One region of the Pseudomonas sp. TE3895 genome, then DNA from elsewhere that is predicted to be linked to it. Evidence: predicted binding sites of a transcription regulator. Region 1 holds the regulator's gene; each other region holds the start of a gene.
What was found. Region 1 encodes FliA, which starts transcription of late flagellar genes. Its sites were predicted from a motif close to CTAAAGTTTNNNNNNNNNNNGCCGNTAA; they were not measured.
Positions count from the first base shown of each region.

Region 2: ACZ889_RS09655 (flagellar protein MotY) is a predicted target of FliA. The motif match lies at 3,054-3,081, and genes of this name have one in related genera.
Region 3: motA (flagellar motor stator protein MotA) is a predicted target of FliA. The motif match lies at 2,750-2,777, and genes of this name have one in related genera.

Region 1 covers NZ_JBWBQE010000001.1:2,556,504-2,562,257, reverse strand. Annotated here, with positions in the region: gene ACZ889_RS11630 (chemotaxis protein CheA) at 1-1,202, opposite strand, end outside; gene ACZ889_RS11625 (protein phosphatase CheZ) at 1,215-2,003, opposite strand; gene ACZ889_RS11620 (chemotaxis response regulator CheY) at 2,025-2,399, opposite strand; gene fliA (RNA polymerase sigma factor FliA) at 2,507-3,247, opposite strand; gene fleN (flagellar synthesis regulator FleN) at 3,244-4,077, opposite strand; gene flhF (flagellar biosynthesis protein FlhF) at 4,171-5,478, opposite strand; partial or broken gene flhA (flagellar biosynthesis protein FlhA) at 5,490-5,754, opposite strand, start outside.
Region 2 covers NZ_JBWBQE010000001.1:2,144,550-2,150,303, forward strand. Annotated here, with positions in the region: gene ACZ889_RS09635 (bacterioferritin-associated ferredoxin) at 126-344, opposite strand; gene ACZ889_RS09640 (peroxiredoxin) at 569-1,171, shown strand; gene rnt (ribonuclease T) at 1,270-1,881, opposite strand; gene pyrC (dihydroorotase) at 1,941-2,987, opposite strand; gene ACZ889_RS09655 (flagellar protein MotY) at 3,118-4,059, shown strand; gene ACZ889_RS09660 (argininosuccinate synthase) at 4,887-5,754, shown strand, end outside.
Region 3 covers NZ_JBWBQE010000001.1:311,309-317,062, forward strand. Annotated here, with positions in the region: partial or broken gene rsgA (small ribosomal subunit biogenesis GTPase RsgA) at 1-482, shown strand, start outside; gene motB (flagellar motor protein MotB) at 790-1,830, opposite strand; gene motA (flagellar motor stator protein MotA) at 1,834-2,685, opposite strand; gene ACZ889_RS01425 (HDOD domain-containing protein) at 2,816-4,351, shown strand; gene ACZ889_RS01430 (rhodanese-like domain-containing protein) at 4,396-5,205, shown strand; gene asd (archaetidylserine decarboxylase) at 5,215-5,754, shown strand, end outside.

The sequences.
Region 1 (5,754 bases):
TTGGACATGGCCTCGTCGCCGCTGTTCAGGCCCAGGCGCACCAGACGGTTACGCACCAGCACCAGTTCGCCGACCATGTTCATGATCTCGTCCAGGCGCGCGGTATCGACGCGTACCGTGGTTTCCGCTTCGCTGGCGGCATGCTTTTCAGCAGCCGGGGCCGGCGCGCGAGGCGCCGCGGCAGGTTTGCTGGCCGGCGAAGGCGCTGGCGCGGCAGCGGGCTTGGTCACTGGCGGGCTTTCGGCCTTGGCGGCAGCCGGCGCTTGCGCCTGGACAGCAGCCGGGGCCTCAACAGCGGCAACATCGCCACCGAACTTGCCCTTGCCGTGCAACTGGTCCAGCAGGGCTTCGAACTCGTGCTCGCTGATTTCATCGCTGGCGGCACTGTTGTCGGGTGCGGCAGGCGCTGGTGCCTGGGCGGCTGGCAAGGCGCCAGCCTGGAAGGTGCCCTTGCCATGCAGCTGGTCGAGCAGCGATTCGAATTCGGCGTCGGTGATCTCATCACTGACCGCTTCGCTGCTGACGGCCACCGGCGGCGCGGCAACCTCGGCATTGAACTGGCCCTTGCCGTGCAACTGGTCGAGCAGCGATTCGAACTCGGCGTCGGTGATTTCATCACCCGCACCGCTGACAGTCTCGCCCTGCATCTGCTCGTCGGCCGCCGCTTGCGCCTTGATCGCATCGAGCGAATCGAGCAACTGCTCGAATTCACTGTCAGTGATGTCCTGGTGTTGCTCCTCGGCCTCGGCCGGCGCGGCAACCGACACGTCGGCAACCGGCGCCGGTGCAGGCGCTGCAACAGTTTCGGCTGCGCCAGGTTCGGCCAGGCGCGACAACGCTGCCAGCAGTGCGGGGGTGGCCGGTGTCACTTCGGCACGCTCGCGCACCTGGCCAAACATGCTGTTGACCGTATCCAGTGCCTCGAGCACCACATCCATCAGTTCCGCATCGACCCGGCGCTCACCTTTGCGCAGGACGTCGAACACGTTCTCGGCGATATGGCAGCACTCCACCAGCTCGTTCAGCTGGAGGAAGCCGGCGCCCCCTTTTACAGTGTGGAAACCGCGAAAGATCGCATTGAGCAGGTCGGCATCGTCAGGTCGGCTTTCCAGCTCGACCAGTTGCTCGGACAATTGCTCAAGAATTTCGCCGGCTTCTACCAGGAAATCCTGGAGGATTTCTTCATCGGCGCCGAAGCTCATCAAACGTGCTCCTTAAAAACCAAGGCTGGACAGCAGATCATCGACATCGTCCTGACCGGACACGACGTCTTCACGCTTATCGGCATGAATCTGCGGACCTTCACCCCGAGTCGGATGTTTTTCTCGATCTTTTTCTGCACGCAATTGATCGTGGTCATGTTTTATACCGGCAAAGCGGTCGACCTGGCTGGCCATCAGCACCAGCTTGAGCAGGTTGCTTTCCACCTCGGTCACCAGTGCGGTGACGCGCTTGATCACCTGGCCGGTCAGGTCCTGATAGTCCTGGGCCAGCAAAATGTCATTGAGGTGCCCGGAAACCTTGCGGTTACCCTCGGCGCTGTGCGTCAGGAAACTGTCGACTCGCTTGACCAGATCACGGAATTCCGGCGCAGCCACTTCGCGGCGCATAAAGCGCTGCCAGTCGGTGCTCAGGGCCTTGGCCTCGCTGGCCAGCTCATTGAGCACCGGTGTGCTTTCCTCGACCAGGTCCATGGTGCGGTTGGCCGCGCCCTCGGTCAGCTTGACCACATACGACAGGCGCTCGGTGGCGTCGGTAATTTGCGACACCTCTTCTGCCTGCGGCATGGTGGGGTCGATCTGGAAACTGACGATGGCACTGTGCAGCTCGCGAGTCAGCTTGCCGACTTCCTGGTACAGGCCGCGGTCGCGGGTCTGGTTCAGTTCGTGAATCAACTGCACCGCCTCGCCGAAACGGCCCCGCTCCAGGCTTTCGACCAACTCCTGGGCATGCTTCTTCAGGGTCGACTCGAACTCGCCCAAAGACGTTTGTGATGAATCCATGACGCGCCCCCCTGACGTGACTCAGCCGTTGACGCGTTCGAAGATCTTCTCGATCTTCTCTTTGAGCACCTGAGCGGTGAACGGCTTGACCACGTAACCATTGACGCCGGCCTGTGCCGCTTCAATGATCTGGTCGCGCTTGGCTTCAGCGGTCACCATCAAGACCGGCATGCTTTTCAGCTTGTCGCTGGCACGCACTTTACGCAGCAGGTCGATGCCGGACATGCCCGGCATGTTCCAGTCGGTCACCAGGAAGTCGTAGTGACCGTTTTCCAGCATCGGCAACGCCGTGGTGCCGTCATCGGCTTCGTCGGTGTTGGTGAAACCCAGGTCACGCAACAGGTTCTTGATGATCCGCCGCATCGTCGAAAAGTCGTCAACGATGAGGATTTTCATGTTCTTGTCCAATTAGACCTCCAAGCAGTCTCAAACGCGCTCGGCCTACCGAGCACGCACTCATTCAATTCGGTACAACGTGGAAAACGACTGCAACGACAGTGGGCTCAACGCGCCCGCCATTCCCCCAGGCGGCTGCGCAGGCGCGCGGCACATTGGCTGTGCAACTGGCTGACCCGCGACTCGCTGACACCCAGCACCTCACCGATTTCCTTGAGGTTCAGCTCTTCGTCGTAGTACAGCGCCAGCACCAGGCGCTCACGCTCCGGCAGGTTGGCAATAGCCTCGGTCAGGGCAGCCTGGAAGCGCTCCTCCTCCAGGCCGCGCGCAGGTTCGACCTGGCCACTGGCGCCATCCTCATGCAGCCCTTCGTGCTCGCCGTCCTGCAACAGGTCGTCGAAGCTGAACAGGCGGCTGCCCAGGGTATCGTTCAAGATCCCGTAGTAATCATCGAGACTCAATTGGAGTTCGGCAGCAACTTCATGATCTTTAGCGTCACGGCCTGTTCTGGCCTCAACTGCACGCATGGCATCACTGACCATACGGGTGTTGCGGTGTACCGAACGCGGTGCCCAATCGCCTTTGCGCACTTCGTCCAGCATGGCCCCGCGGATGCGGATGCCGGCGTAGGTCTCAAAGCTGGCGCCCTTGCTGGCGTCGTATTTGTTGGCCACTTCCAGCAGGCCGATCATGCCGGCCTGGATCAGGTCCTCGACCTGCACGTTGGCCGGCAAGCGCGCCAACAGGTGGTAGGCGATGCGCTTGACCAGCGGGGCGTAGCGTTCGATCAGCTCGTACTGGGCGTCCTTCGCCGCCCGGCTGTACATCTTGAAGCCGCTGGCGTTCATAGTACGGGTCCCGCGCTGGTGGGTTGCACCAAGCGCTCGACAAAGAACTCCAGATGGCCGCGCGGATTGGCCGGCAGCGGCCAGCTGTCGACCTTCTGGGCAATCGCCTTGAAGGCCAGCGCACACTTGGAGCGAGGGAAGGCTTCGTAGACGGCACGCTGCTTCTGCACCGCCTTGCGCACGCACTCGTCGTACGGCACGGCACCCACGTACTGCAGGGCAACGTCAAGGAAGCGGTCGGTGACCTTGGTCAGCTTGGCAAACAGGTTGCGCCCTTCCTGCGGGCTCTGCGCCATGTTGGCCAACACACGGAAACGGTTCATGCCATAGTCGCGATTGAGCAGCTTGATCAACGCGTAGGCGTCGGTAATCGAGGTAGGTTCATCACACACCACCAGCAGCACTTCCTGGGCGGCGCGAACGAAGCTGACCACCGAGTCACCGATACCCGCAGCGGTATCGATCACCAACACATCGAGGTTGTCGCCGATCTCGCTGAACGCCTGGATCAGCCCGGCATGCTGGGCCGGGGCCAGATGCACCATGCTCTGGGTGCCCGAGGCTGCCGGTACGATACGCACACCGCCGGGGCCCTGCAGCATCACGTCACGCAGCTCGCAACGCCCTTCAATCACATCGGCGAGGGTACGTTTGGGGGTAAGGCCCAGCAACACGTCGACATTGGCCAGGCCCAGGTCGGCGTCCAGCAGCATGACCCTGCGGCCAAGCTCGGCCAGCGCCAGGGACAAGTTCACTGAAACGTTAGTCTTGCCGACGCCACCTTTGCCACCGGTCACGGCGATCACCTGTACGGGATGCATGCTACCCATGTCTGTTCTTTACCTTGTCTCGCTGGGACTCAGGCCACACGTAGGGCAATTCTGCGTGCCCCTTGGCATAGCGACTTTGCACACGCTTCATGGTCAACCCGCTCGCCGTGGGTTGTGATAGAGATCAGCGAACATGTCGGCCATGGCCTCTTCGCTGGGCTCGTCCTGCTGCTGCACATTCACCGCCCGCGTGACCAACTGGTGGCCCCGCGGCAGGTGCAGGTCGTCAGGAATGCGTGGGCCATCGGTAAGATAGGCCACTGGCAGTTCATGACTGATGGCAAGGCTCAACACATCGCCAAGGCTTGCCGTTTCATCGAGTTTGGTCAGGATGCAGCCGGCCAGGCCACAGCGCTTGTAGCTGTGGTAGGCGGCGGTCAGCACCTGCTTCTGGCTGGTGGTGGCCAGCACCAGGTAGTTCTTCGCGGCAATGCCACGCCCGGCCAAGGTTTCCAGTTGCATGCGCAGCGCAGGGTCGCTGGCCTGCAGGCCGGCAGTATCGATCAGCACCACGCGCTTGCGCAGCAGTGGCTCCAGCGCTGCTGCCAGCGACTGGCCCGGGTCGACGTAAGTCACCGGCACGTTGAGGATGCGGCCCAGGGTCTTGAGCTGCTCCTGGGCGCCGATACGGAAGCTGTCCATGCTCACCAGCGCCAGGTTCTGCGCGCCGTACTTGAGCACGTAGCGCGCGGCCAGCTTGGCCAGGGTGGTGGTCTTGCCCATGCCCGCCGGGCCGACCATGGCGATCACCCCGCCCTCTTCGATCGGCTCGATTTCAGGCACTTCGATCATCCGTGCCAAGTGAGCCAGCAGCATGCGCCAGGCCTGGCGCGGTTCCTCGATCTCGGCGGTCAGGTCCAGCAGCTCGCGGGCGATCGGCCCGGACAGGCCGATGCGCTGCAGGCGGCGCCAAAGGTTGGCCTGCTGCGGCTTGCTGCCCTGCAGCTGATTCCAGGCCAGCGAACCGAGTTGCACTTCCAGCAGCTCGCGCAGGCCCGACAGCTCCGAGCGCATGGCATCGAACAGACGTGGGTCAACCGGCGCAGCAGCCGGTACGGCAGCGGCCTCAGGGGCATCGACGTGCGGCTCGATCAACGGTTCGGCAGCGGTCAAAGATTGCCCGGCGAACAATTGGCGGTTGTTGTCGCTGCTGTCCTGACGCTGGTCCAGCTCGGCCTGGGCAGTGGCAATGCGCGTGTGGGTCTTGCGCAGCTCTTCTTCCAGCTCGGCGTTGGGCACACGCGGGGCCAGGGCGGACAGCTTGTAGTCCAGCGCGGCCGTCAGCTCGACACCACCGGCAATGCGGCGGTTGCCAATGATTGCGGCATCGGCGCCCAGCTCGTCACGGACCAGTTTCATGGCCTGACGCATATCGGCGGCGAAAAATCGCTTAACTTGCATTATCCCCTACCTCAGCCGTTAGGGCCCACGGTGGCAACGATGGTGACTTGCTTGTTGTCCGGTATTTCCTGATACGCCAGAACATGCAAATTCGGTACAGCCAGGCGACCGAAACGCGACAACATGGCGCGGATCGGGCCGGCGACCAGCAGGATGGCCGGCTGACCCTGCATTTCCTGGCGCTGGGCCGCCTCGATCAGCGAACGTTGCAGCTTCTCGGCCATGCTAGGCTCCAGAAGAACACCATCTTCCTGACCCTGCCCGGGCCCTTTGCAG
Region 2 (5,754 bases), 410 kb from region 1:
GTTCTTGAATACTAAGTGAAAATTAATAGGAATAAGAATGTTTGTGAACCGCGTTGCAACGCTAACTTGTTGAATTGCGGGCATAAAAAAACCGGACACCAGGTCCGGTTCTTGAAATTCTGCGTTCAGGCAGCGGTAAATTCGACGGGGTAGGGCAAGGCCGCCTGGCTGACCTGAAGCTCGGTCAGGGTCTCGCGGACCACCTGCTTGGCCACGCAGGCGCATTTCCCACACTGGCTGGCGACATTGGTGGCGGCTCGCACTTCCTTGTAACTGCAGCATCCTTCATAGATCGCATCGCGGATCTGTCCGTCGGTAACGCCGACACAAAGACACACATACATAAGGGCTGACCATCGCTGGTTGGGTCGATGGGTTGGAGCTTAATGTTAATGAGAATGCTTGTCAAAGATCTTTCTGAGGGTGCTGTGCTTGAGCGACCGGTGGTCGCTTTGTCGACGGAGTCGGCCTGTCATGAGAAGCCGTGTATGATGGTCGGCCTTTGTTGGATGTCGGGCAAGCCCGTCTGGCCCGGCAAACGGTTTTTCACCCTCATCAGGAGATTACAATGAGCGTACTCGTTGGTAAGAAAGCCCCCGATTTCACCGTTCCGGCCGTGCTGGGCAATGGCGAGATCGTCGATAGCTTCAACCTGGCCTCGGCCATCAAGGGCAAGTACGGCCTGGTGTTCTTCTACCCGCTGGACTTCACCTTCGTCTGCCCGTCCGAGCTGATCGCCCTGGACAACCGCATCCCTGACTTCCAGGCGCGCAACGTGGAAGTGATCGGCGTGTCGATCGACTCGCACTTCACCCACAACGCCTGGCGTAACACCCCGGTCAACAACGGCGGCATCGGTCAGGTGAAGTACACCCTGGCTGCCGACATGACCCACGAAATCTGCAAAGCCTACGACGTCGAGTCCGAAGGCGGCGTGGCCTTCCGTGGTGCCTTCCTGATCGATACCAACGGTGTTGTCCGTTCGCAGATCGTCAACGACCTGCCACTGGGTCGTAACATGGACGAGCTGCTGCGTCTGGTTGACGCTCTGCAGTTCCACGAAGAGCACGGCGAAGTCTGCCCTGCCAACTGGAAAAAAGGCGACAAGGGCATGAACGCTTCGCCTGAAGGCGTTGCTGCCTACCTGAGCGAGAACGCTGGCAAGCTGTAATTGCTGCGTGTATGAAAAAACCGGCCTTCGTGGCCGGTTTTTTTATGCCTTCCTGTGCCGGCCTCTTCGCGGGCGCGCCCGCGAATGCCTTTGGCAGATCAATCGTTGAAATCGCGCCAGCCGCCCATTTCTTTCCAGCGGTTGACGATGCCGCAGAACAGCTCAGCGGTTTTCTCGGTGTCATAACGTGCCGAGTGCGCCTCACGCCCGTCGAAGTCGATGTCGGCGCTCTGGCAGGCCCGCGCCAGCACGGTCTGGCCATACGCCAGGCCCGCCAGGGTGGCGGTGTCGAAGCTGGAGAACGGGTGGAACGGGTTGCGCTTCAGGTCATTGCGCGCCACTGCTGCATTGAGGAAACCCAGGTCGAAACTGCTGTTGTGGCCGACCAGAATCGCCCGCTTGCAGCCGTTGGCCTTGAGTGCCTTGCGCACGCCACGGAAGATGTCGGTCATCGCGCTTTCCTCGCTGACCGCCATGCGCAGCGGGTGGTCCAGCTTGATCCCGGTGAACTCAAGTGCGGCCGGCTCGATGTTGGCGCCCTCGAACGGCTCCACTCGGTGGAAGTAGGTATGTTCGGGGAACAGGAAGCCTTTCTCGTCCATGCCGATGGTGACGGCGGCAATTTCCAGCAATGCATCGGTAGCGCTGTTGAAACCACCGGTTTCAACATCCACCACGACCGGCAGATAGCCGCGGAAGCGCTCGGCCATCGGATGGCGAGGACCGCTGCTGCCTTGGGTGTCCAGGTCGTCTTCGTAAAGGTCTTCGCTCACGCGTTTTTCTCCAGCAGGCGCCAGCGCAGTTTTTCGCCAGCGCGCAGCGGGACTACGGTTTGCTCGCCAAATGGCAGGCTTTCCGGAGCGGTCCATTCTTCGCGGACCAGGGTAATGGTGTCGGTGTTCGCCGGCAGGCCATAGAAGGCCGGGCCGTGCAGGCTGGCGAAGCCTTCCAGCTTGTCCAGCGCGTTACGCTGCTCGAACGCTTCGGCGTACATCTCGATGGCCGCATAGGCGGTGTAGCAACCCGCGCAACCGCAGGCTGCTTCCTTGGCGTGACGGGCATGAGGTGCCGAGTCGGTGCCGAGGAAGAACTTCGGATTGCCGCTGGTGGCTGCGTCCAGCAAGGCCACCTGGTGGGTGTTGCGCTTGAGGATCGGCAGGCAGTAGAAGTGCGGGCGAATGCCGCCGACCAGCATGTGGTTGCGGTTGTACAGCAGGTGCTGGGCGGTGATGGTCGCACCGACGTTGGCCGGGGCCTCGGTGACGAACTGCGCGGCGTCGCTGGTGGTGATGTGTTCGAACACCACTTTCAGCGTTGGGAAGCGCTCGACCACACGGCGCATGTGCTCGTCGATGAAGCGCTTCTCGCGGTCGAACACGTCGATCTCGCTGCGGGTCACTTCGCCATGCACCAGCAGCGGCATGCCCACTTCCGCCATTGCCTCTATGGCCGGGAAGATGTTGTCGATGCTGGTCACGCCGGAATCGGAGTTGGTGGTGGCGCCGGCCGGGTACAACTTGGCGGCGTACACGAAACCGCTGGCCTTGGCCGCGCGGATGTCCTCGGGGCTGATGTTGTCGGTGAGGTACAGCACCATCAGCGGCTCGAAGCGGCTGCCGGCCGGGCGGGCAGCCAGAATGCGCTCACGGTAGGCGCCGGCCTCGGCGGCATTGCGCACCGGCGGAACCAGGTTGGGCATGATGATGGCACGGGCGAAGGTACGCGCCACGTCGCCAACGGTGTGGGGCAGGACGGCACCATCGCGCAGATGGATGTGCCAGTCGTCGGGGCGCAGGAGGGTCAGGCGATCGGACATTGGGGATTCCAGGCGGGTCGAACTCAAGCCCCAATCCTACCGGAAAACCCCGGGGCGAGCACGGCTATCAAGTTTTCCGGACAGCGTCCGATAGCCTGCAGGTAAGCCGTCAGAATTTGTGGAGCCGCCCGTGCGCCAGCGTTACCTAGCCCTGTTGACCCTGTTCGCCAGCCTGCCGGCCGGCGCACTGACTTTCCAGACGCGCATGGAGAACATTGCCTGGAAGGTCGAGGGTGACCAGTTCGAGTGCCGTCTGAGCCAGGCGATCGAAGGTTTCGGCAGCGGTACGTTCGTGCGTCGGGCAGGCGAGCAGCCGGTGTTTCAGCTGCGGTCGGACAGCAACGTACTGGGTGCCGGCACCGCCAGCCTGCTGGCTGCGGCAGCGCCGTGGCAACCTGGGCGTGGCGATATCAACCTGGGCAATGTGCGTATGGCCCGCAGTGGCGTGCTGTTCAGCTCCTCCCAAGGGCAGGCCAGCCGGCTGATCAACGGCTTGCTCGACGGGCGTAGCACCGTCGTGCGCAACTACACCGGTGAGGCGGGCAGGCCGATGGAGGTGCGTGTGCTGCCGGTCAGCTTCGCCAAAGCCTACAATGACTATCAGGTCTGTGCTGGCAAGCTGTTGCCGATGAACTACGACCAGGTGCGCCAGACCCAGGTGGGTTTCCCCGGGGGCGGTATCGAGCTGGATGCAGCAGCCAAGGCGCGGCTGGACGTGATCCTCGATTACATGAAAGCCGACCCGACGGTGAATCATGTCGAGCTCAATGGGCATTCCGACAACAGTGGCAACCGCCTGGCCAACCGCGACCTGTCACGCCGCCGCGCATTGGCCGTTGCCGATTACTTCAAGGCTAACGGTGTGCCGGAGGAGCAGATCACTGTGCGCTTCCATGGCGAACGTTATCCGCTCGCGAAGAACAACAGTGCGTCGAATCGGGCGCGTAATCGGCGGGTGAATATCGAGCTGGATCGGGTGGCGGTGGTTGAGAAACCGGTGGAAAAGCCGGTTGAGCAAGCGGCGCCGGCTGTTGCACCTGCCTCGGGCGTCCCGGGGGCGAAGGCGCCCTGAGATCTGGTCGGTGCATGTCATGGGCTCGCATCAAGGCCGCCAGGGGTTCGTCACAACATTTTCAGCGCCTGTGAGATCGAGCGCCGCCCGCGCGGCGCTTCGCGGGTAAACCCGCTCCTACGTTTGTTTCGGGCCAGTCCATCCTGTGCCTGGCGCGCGCGACCGCCTTGTTGGTACGACGCGATATCGAGATAGGCACCAAGGCGTTCGCGCGCGAATCCCACAGGCATAATTGGCCCGAAACAAACGTAGGAGCGGGTTTACCCGCGAAGCGCCGCGCGGGCGGCGCTCGGTCTCACAGGCGCAGAATGTGTCGAGGCGGACACCTGGCGGCGCTCGGTCTCACAGGCGCAGAATGTGTCGAGGCGGACACCTGGCGGCGCTCGATCTCACCGGCGCAGAATGCGTCGAGACGGACACCTGGCGGCGCTCGGTCTCACAGGCGCAGAATGTGTCGAGGCGGACACCTGGCGGCGCTCGATCTCACAGGCGCAGAATGCGTCGAGACGGACACCTGGCGGCGCTCGGTCTCACAGGCGCAGAATGTGTCGAGGCGGACACCTGGCGGCGCTCGGTCTCACAGGCGCAGAATGTGTCGAGGCGGACACCTGGCGGCGCTCGATCTCACAGACGCTGAACTCCTCAAGGCATGCACGCTGCGGCTCGACGCCCCTCCATGGACCTCATGCCACATCCCTCAACCGACCGCCCGTCGCCCCTACGAAAGTTCCTGTCGCTTTGTCGTCAGAAGCTGTCGCCCCACTGTAAATTTATCCGCAACGCCGGTAGAATCGATCCCTTTCCGTACAACCCCGTGGAGTGATGGCATGGCGGACGTAAAAAAGGTCGTACTGGCGTATTCCGGCGGCCTTGATACTTCGGTGATTCTCAAGTGGCTGCAGGATACCTACAACTGCGAAGTGGTGACCTTCACTGCTGACCTGGGGCAGGGCGAAGAGGTCGAACCGGCCCGTGCCAAGGCCCAGGCAATGGGCGTTAAAGAGATCTACATCGACGACCTGCGCGAAGAATTCGTGCGTGATTTCGTGTTCCCGATGTTCCGCGCCAACACCGTCTACGAAGGCGAGTACCTGCTGGGTACTTCCATCGCCCGTCCGCTGATCGCCAAGCGTCTGATCGAAATCGCCAACGAAACCGGCGCTGACGCCATTTCCCATGGCGCCACCGGTAAGGGTAACGACCAGGTGCGCTTCGAGCTGGGTGCCTATGCCCTGAAGCCAGGCGTCAAGGTCATCGCCCCATGGCGTGAGTGGGACCTGCTGTCCCGCGAAAAGCTGATGGACTACGCCGAGAAGCACGGCATCCCGATCGAGCGCCACGGCAAGAAGAAGTCGCCGTACTCGATGGACGCCAACCTGCTGCACATCTCCTACGAAGGCGGTGTCCTGGAAGATACCTGGACCGAGCACGAAGAAGACATGTGGCGCTGGAGTGTCTCGCCTGAGAACGCCCCGGACCAGGCTACCTACATCGAGCTGACCTACCGCAATGGTGACATCGTTGCCATCGACGGCGTCGAGAAATCCCCGGCCACCGTCCTGGCAGACCTGAACCGTATCGGTGGTGCCAACGGCATCGGCCGTCTGGACATCGTCGAAAACCGTTACGTCGGCATGAAGTCGCGCGGTTGCTACGAAACGCCTGGCGGTACCATCATGCTCAAGGCACACCGTG
Region 3 (5,754 bases), 2.2 Mb from region 1:
GAACTGGGCTACCCGCTGCTGGAAGTTTCGGCACACCACGGCGATGGCATGCAGCGCCTGCAGCAACAACTCGACGGCCATATCAGCGTGTTCGTCGGCCAGTCGGGGGTGGGCAAGTCGTCGCTGGTCAACAGCCTGCTGCCAGACGCTGGCACCCGCGTCGGCGACTTGTCGGAATGGTCAGGCCAAGGTACCCACACACCACCACCACGGCGCGGCTGTACCACTTCCCCAACGGCGGGGACCTGATCGACTCGCCGGGTATTCGCGAGTTCGGCCTTGGCCATGTCAGCCGCGACGACGTGGAGGATGGCTTCATCGAGTTCCGCGACCTGTTCGGCACCTGCCGCTTCCGCGACTGCAAGCATGACCGCGAACCGGGCTGCGCGCTGCTCAAGGCACTGGAAGAGGGTCGGATCAAGCCGCAGCGCATGAACAGCTACCGCTCGATCATCGCCAGCCTGGCAGAAGACAGCTACTGAAACGCTCGGATTGAAAGTTGCCGCGATCCCTTGTAGGAGCGGGTTTACCCGCGAATACGGTGGCGACTGCAACGGTGAACGGCGGGTGGAAATTGGCCAGCAGGTCCGGCCCTTTCGCGGGTGAACCCGCTCCTACGACGGCCTGCGCCCAATCACCGATGCGTATGTAGGAGCGGCTTTAGCCGCGAACACCGGCAACGCCGGTGCCATTCACCGCACTGGCGGCTTCGCGGGTAAACCCGCTCCTACAGTGATCGCGCCAGCGTTCAGGTGGTGGGTAGCACAGTTGCCCACCCCAAAAAGCCGCTTACTGATCCTTGGCTTCATCCATCTTCAGCGTGCCATCTTCAAAGATGTTCAGCTTCTGGCGCAGCTCGCGCGGTTGCATCGGTGCCTGTTCAGTTGCCCCTGGGTCAGCCGGTGCCGAAGCCCCTGGCGCAGCACCACTGGCTGGCGCTGCAGGTGCCGTTGGCGCAGCTGGCGGTGTTTCCGGCGCACCCTGCTCACCTTCGATATTGCGCTGGGCTTTCTTGGTCAGCACGATGATGTCGATACGGCGGTTGACCGGGTTGAACGGGTCCTTGCGGTCGAACAGTGACGACGAGGCGTACCCCACCACCCGTGCCACCTGGCCGTCCGGGTAGCCACCCGCCACCAGGGCACGCCGCGCGGCGTTGGCGCGGTTGGCCGACAGCTCCCAGTTACCGTACTCGCCAGTGCCAGCATACGGCTTGGCATCGGTATGGCCGCTGATGCTGATCTTGTTCGGCACCGCCTTGATGGTGTCGGCCATGGCCAGCAGGATATCTTCGAAGTAAGGCTGCAGGCGCGCGCTACCGATGTCGAACATCGGTCGGTTCTCAGCATCCATGATCTGGATGCGCAGGCCGTCCTGGGTGATCTCGAACAGGATCTGGTCCTTGAACTTCTGCAGCTGCGGGTTCTCTTCCACCTTGTTCTGCAGTTCCTGCAGCAACAGCTCCAGACGCTCGCGCTCGACCTGCTCGGCCATGGTCTCGACCTGGTCCTTGCTCAGCTGAGTGGGGGACTGCTGCGTCGGCTCGGTCTTCACTTCCGGATTGATGGTTTTGTCCGGCGCCATCTCCGGTGAACCCCCCAGGTCGATGACATAAGGCGTGCCACTCTCGGAGAAACCAATAGGGTCCTGGAAGTAGCCGGCAATGGCGATCTTCTGCTCAGGCGTGGCCGTGGACAACAGCCACAGCACCAGGAAGAACGCCATCATCGCCGTGGCGAAGTCGGCAAAGGCGATTTTCCAGGCGCCACCATGGTGGCCGCCGCCAAAGCGCTTGACGCGCTTGACGATGATGGGCTGATTGTTCTCCATGACTCAGCGACCGCGAACCGCTTGTTCCAGTTCGGCGAAGCTTGGGCGGTGCTTGGGGTACAGCACCTTGCGCCCGAACTCGACCGCCAGCGAAGGTGGCATGCCCGACGCCGAGGCCACCAGCGAAGCCTTGATCGATTCGTAGAGGTTCAGTTCTTCCTTGGCATCGTGCTCCAGGCACTTGGCCAAAGGGCCGAAGAACCCGTAAGCCGCCAGAATACCGAAGAAGGTACCCACCAGTGCCGCACCTACGTGCATGCCGATGGCCGCCTGATCGCCATCGCCCAGCGAGGCCATGGTCACCACGATACCCAGTACCGCCGCAACGATACCGAACCCGGGCATACCGTCGGCGATGCCGGTCACCGCGTGGGACGGGTGCTCCAGCTCTTCCTTCATGCTCAGCAGTTCCATGTCGAACAGGCCCTCGAGCTCGTGCGGGGCCATGTTGCCGGTGGACATGATGCGCAGGTAATCGCAGACGAAGGCGGTCATGCGCTCATCGGCCAGTACCGTCGGGTACTTGGCGAAGATCGGGCTGGCTGCGGCGTCCTCGATGTCGGCCTCGATGGCCATCATGCCTTCGCGACGGCTTTTGTTGAGGATTTCGTAAACGAGGCCCAGCACCTCCAGGTAGAAGGCATGGCTGAAGCGCGAGCCGAACATCTTCATCGACTTCTTGATGACGTGCATGGTCATGTGGCCAGGGTTGGCCTGCAGGAATGCACCAAAGGCCGCACCGCCGATGATCAGTACTTCGAACGGCTGGATCAGCGCTGCGATCTTGCCGTGGGAGAGCACGTAGCCGCCGAGCACGCTCGCGAATACGACGATGATGCCGATAATTTTAGCCATAGGTTCAAAGCACTTGCTGTCGTGGTCAGGGGAAGAGACGGGAGCTTTAAAACTCTTCTTCTACTTATCGGCAGAACTGCGCCAGACTATAGCCACTCAATGCGAAAAGCCAGTTCGGACTGATGTCAAAATGCCAATTGAAACCAAGGTGCCCACTCAGGCCCCGCGTACGCTAGAGGCCTGGGTAAAGCTGCTCGAGAGTGTTCGCATCCCCGTGCCGAAGCACAGCTACGACCGGGTCATGGCTGCCATCCACGATAGCCGCCGCTCGCTGCGCGATATCGCCGAACTGATGCAGGATAGCCCGGCACTGGTGCTGTCAGTGATGCGCGAAGCCAATCACCCCACCAATGCCAGCCTTGCCGAACCCGCCGAAAGCCTGGAGGTCGCTCTCAACCGCCTGGGCCTGGAGCGCAGCGAGCAGCTTCTCAAACGCCTGCCGGCGCTGCCCGTGGAGGAAATTCCGCCGGTACTGTGCCAGTTCCAGATGATCAGCCAGCATGCGGCACAGCAGGCCAGCGGCCTGTTCGCCAGCCGCCTGGCACGGCTGTGGCAAGAGATTCACTGGGGCAGCCTGCTGTTCCTGTCGCCACTCTGGCCACTGGCACTGGCCTACCCCAAGCTGCTCGACACTTGGGAGCTGCGGGTTATCCACAAAGGTGAAGACGCCGCCCACGTCGAGGAAGAACTGTTTGGCGTGCGCATCATGGCGCTGTGCCAGACCATGGCCGAGTATTGGCGCCTGCCCCAATGGGTCACCCAGGGTTATCGCCTGCTACTGGAAGAGCGCGAACAACTGGCCCAGGTGCTGAATATCGCCCGCGACGAAGACCTGCTCAGCCAGCAACACCGCCTGGACGCCGAGCCCGGCCTGCGGCGCTGGTTCAACCAGCCGGCCAATACCGTACTGCTGGCCAACAACCTGGCCCTGGCGGCACAGGTCGGCTGGGACAACCCGCACCTGCTGCGCTGGCAACTGCTGACCGCGCTGTACCTGCAAACCTCGCTGGAAGACGTGCAGCAGCAGGTGCACCAGCAGGCTGCCGCCAGCGCCCGCCGCCACGCCCGGCATGCCCTGTTCCACCCGGCCGAGGCCTTGATCTGGCCGTGGCACCAACGCCGCCCTCACCCGGACATGCTGGCCCCGCCACCGCCCAGCAGCGACGATCTGGCACGCTGGCGCACGCTGTGTCAGCACCTGCTGGCCCAACCCAGCCCGTTCACCAACACCGTGCACCTGGCCACGCAGGCCCGTGAGGCCCTGCTGGCCTGCGGCATGCAACGCATCATGCTGCTTAGCCTGGACAAGGCCAGTGACTACCTGCGCGTGCAGCAAATTGCCGGCCTGCCCAAGGAGGCCGGAGCTCTGGCCCTGCAGGTATCGCAGAACAAGCTGCTGCAAAAGCTGCTGAGTCAGGCCGGGCAGCTGCGCATCACACCGGAAAACCACAGCCAGTTCTCGGCGCTGTTGCCCGCCCCGCTGCGCACCTTGTTCCGCAGCGAACATGTACTGCTTCGCTCGCTGGCTGCGAACGACCAGGTGCTGATGCTGCTGGTGGCCGACCAGGGCTGCCGGCCTTTGGCCGATATCAGCGTGCAAGCCTTCGGCAAGACCGCGCAATGCATCGAGCGGGCCTTGTCGGTGTTTACCAACCGCAAGGGTTGAGCCTTGCGCTACAATCGCCCCTCTTTCCACACTGGAGACCGTGGATGACCGACTTTTCCGGCCTGCCCCTGGTGATCGAAGCTGCAGACCTGCTGCCACGCCTGGATTCGCCGCAGCTGATCCTGGTCGACCTGAGCAGCGCCAACCGCTATGTCAGCGGGCATATCCCCGGCGCGCGCTTTGTCGAAGGCAAGCGCACCCAGCTCGGCCAGCCCCCGGCGCCCGGCCTGCTGCCAGCCCTGGGCGAGCTCGAAAAACTGTTCAGCGAACTCGGCCACCGCGCCGATGCCGTGTATGTGGTGTACGACGATGAAGGCGGCGGCTGGGCCGGGCGCTTCATCTGGCTGCTCGATGTCATCGGCCACGAGCGCTACCACTACCTCAATGGCGGTATCCAGGCCTGGCCGGCAGACAAGCTGTCCACCGCAGTGCCTGCCATTGGCAGCGCCCCGGTGCACCTGCACATAGACAGCGCACCCACTGCCACCCGCGAGTACCTGCAAAGCCGCCTGGGCGCCGATGACCTGGTCATCTGGGACGCGCGCGGCCCGCAGGAATTCAGCGGCGAAAAAGTGCTGGCAGCCAAAGGCGGCCACATCCCCGGCGCGATCAACTTCGAGTGGACCGCCGGCATGGACCTCAATGACCACCTGCGCATTCGCCAGGACATCAAACAAGTCCTCGAGCAACTGGGCATCACCCCTGACAAGGAGGTGATCACCCACTGCCAGACACACCGCCGCTCCGGTTTCACTTACCTGGTGGCCAAGGCCCTCGGCTACCCACGCGTCAAGGCCTACGCCGGCTCGTGGAGCGAATGGGGCAACCACCCGGACACGCCTGTAGAAGTCTAAGGAACCTGCATGAAATCCCGTCTGTTCATCATCAGCCAGTACCTGCTGCCGCACCACCTGCTGTCGCGGCTGGCCGGCTGCATCGCCGAGTGCCGCGTGCGCTGGTTCAAGAACGCCTTCACCGCATGGTTCGCCAAGCGCTACCAGGTGAACATGAGCGAGGCGCTGGTCGAAGACCTGAGCGCTTACGAGCACTTCAATGCGTTCTTCACCCGCGCCTTGAAACCTGGCGCCCGTCCACTGGACGAAACCCCGGGCGCCATCCTGTGCCCGGCCGACGGTGCGGTCAGCCAGCTTGGCCCAATCGAGCACGGCCGCATCTTCCAAGCCAAAGGCCACGGTTTCAGCGCGCAAGAGCTGCTGGGCGGTGATCCAGCCATGGCCGCGCCGTTCATGGGCGGCGAGTTTGCCACCATCTACCTGTCGCCCAAGGACTACCACCGCGTGCACATGCCGCTGGCCGGCACCCTGCGCGAAATGGTCTATGTACCGGGCCGCCTGTTCTCGGTCAACCAGACCACCGCAGAGAATGTCCCCGAGCTGTTCGCT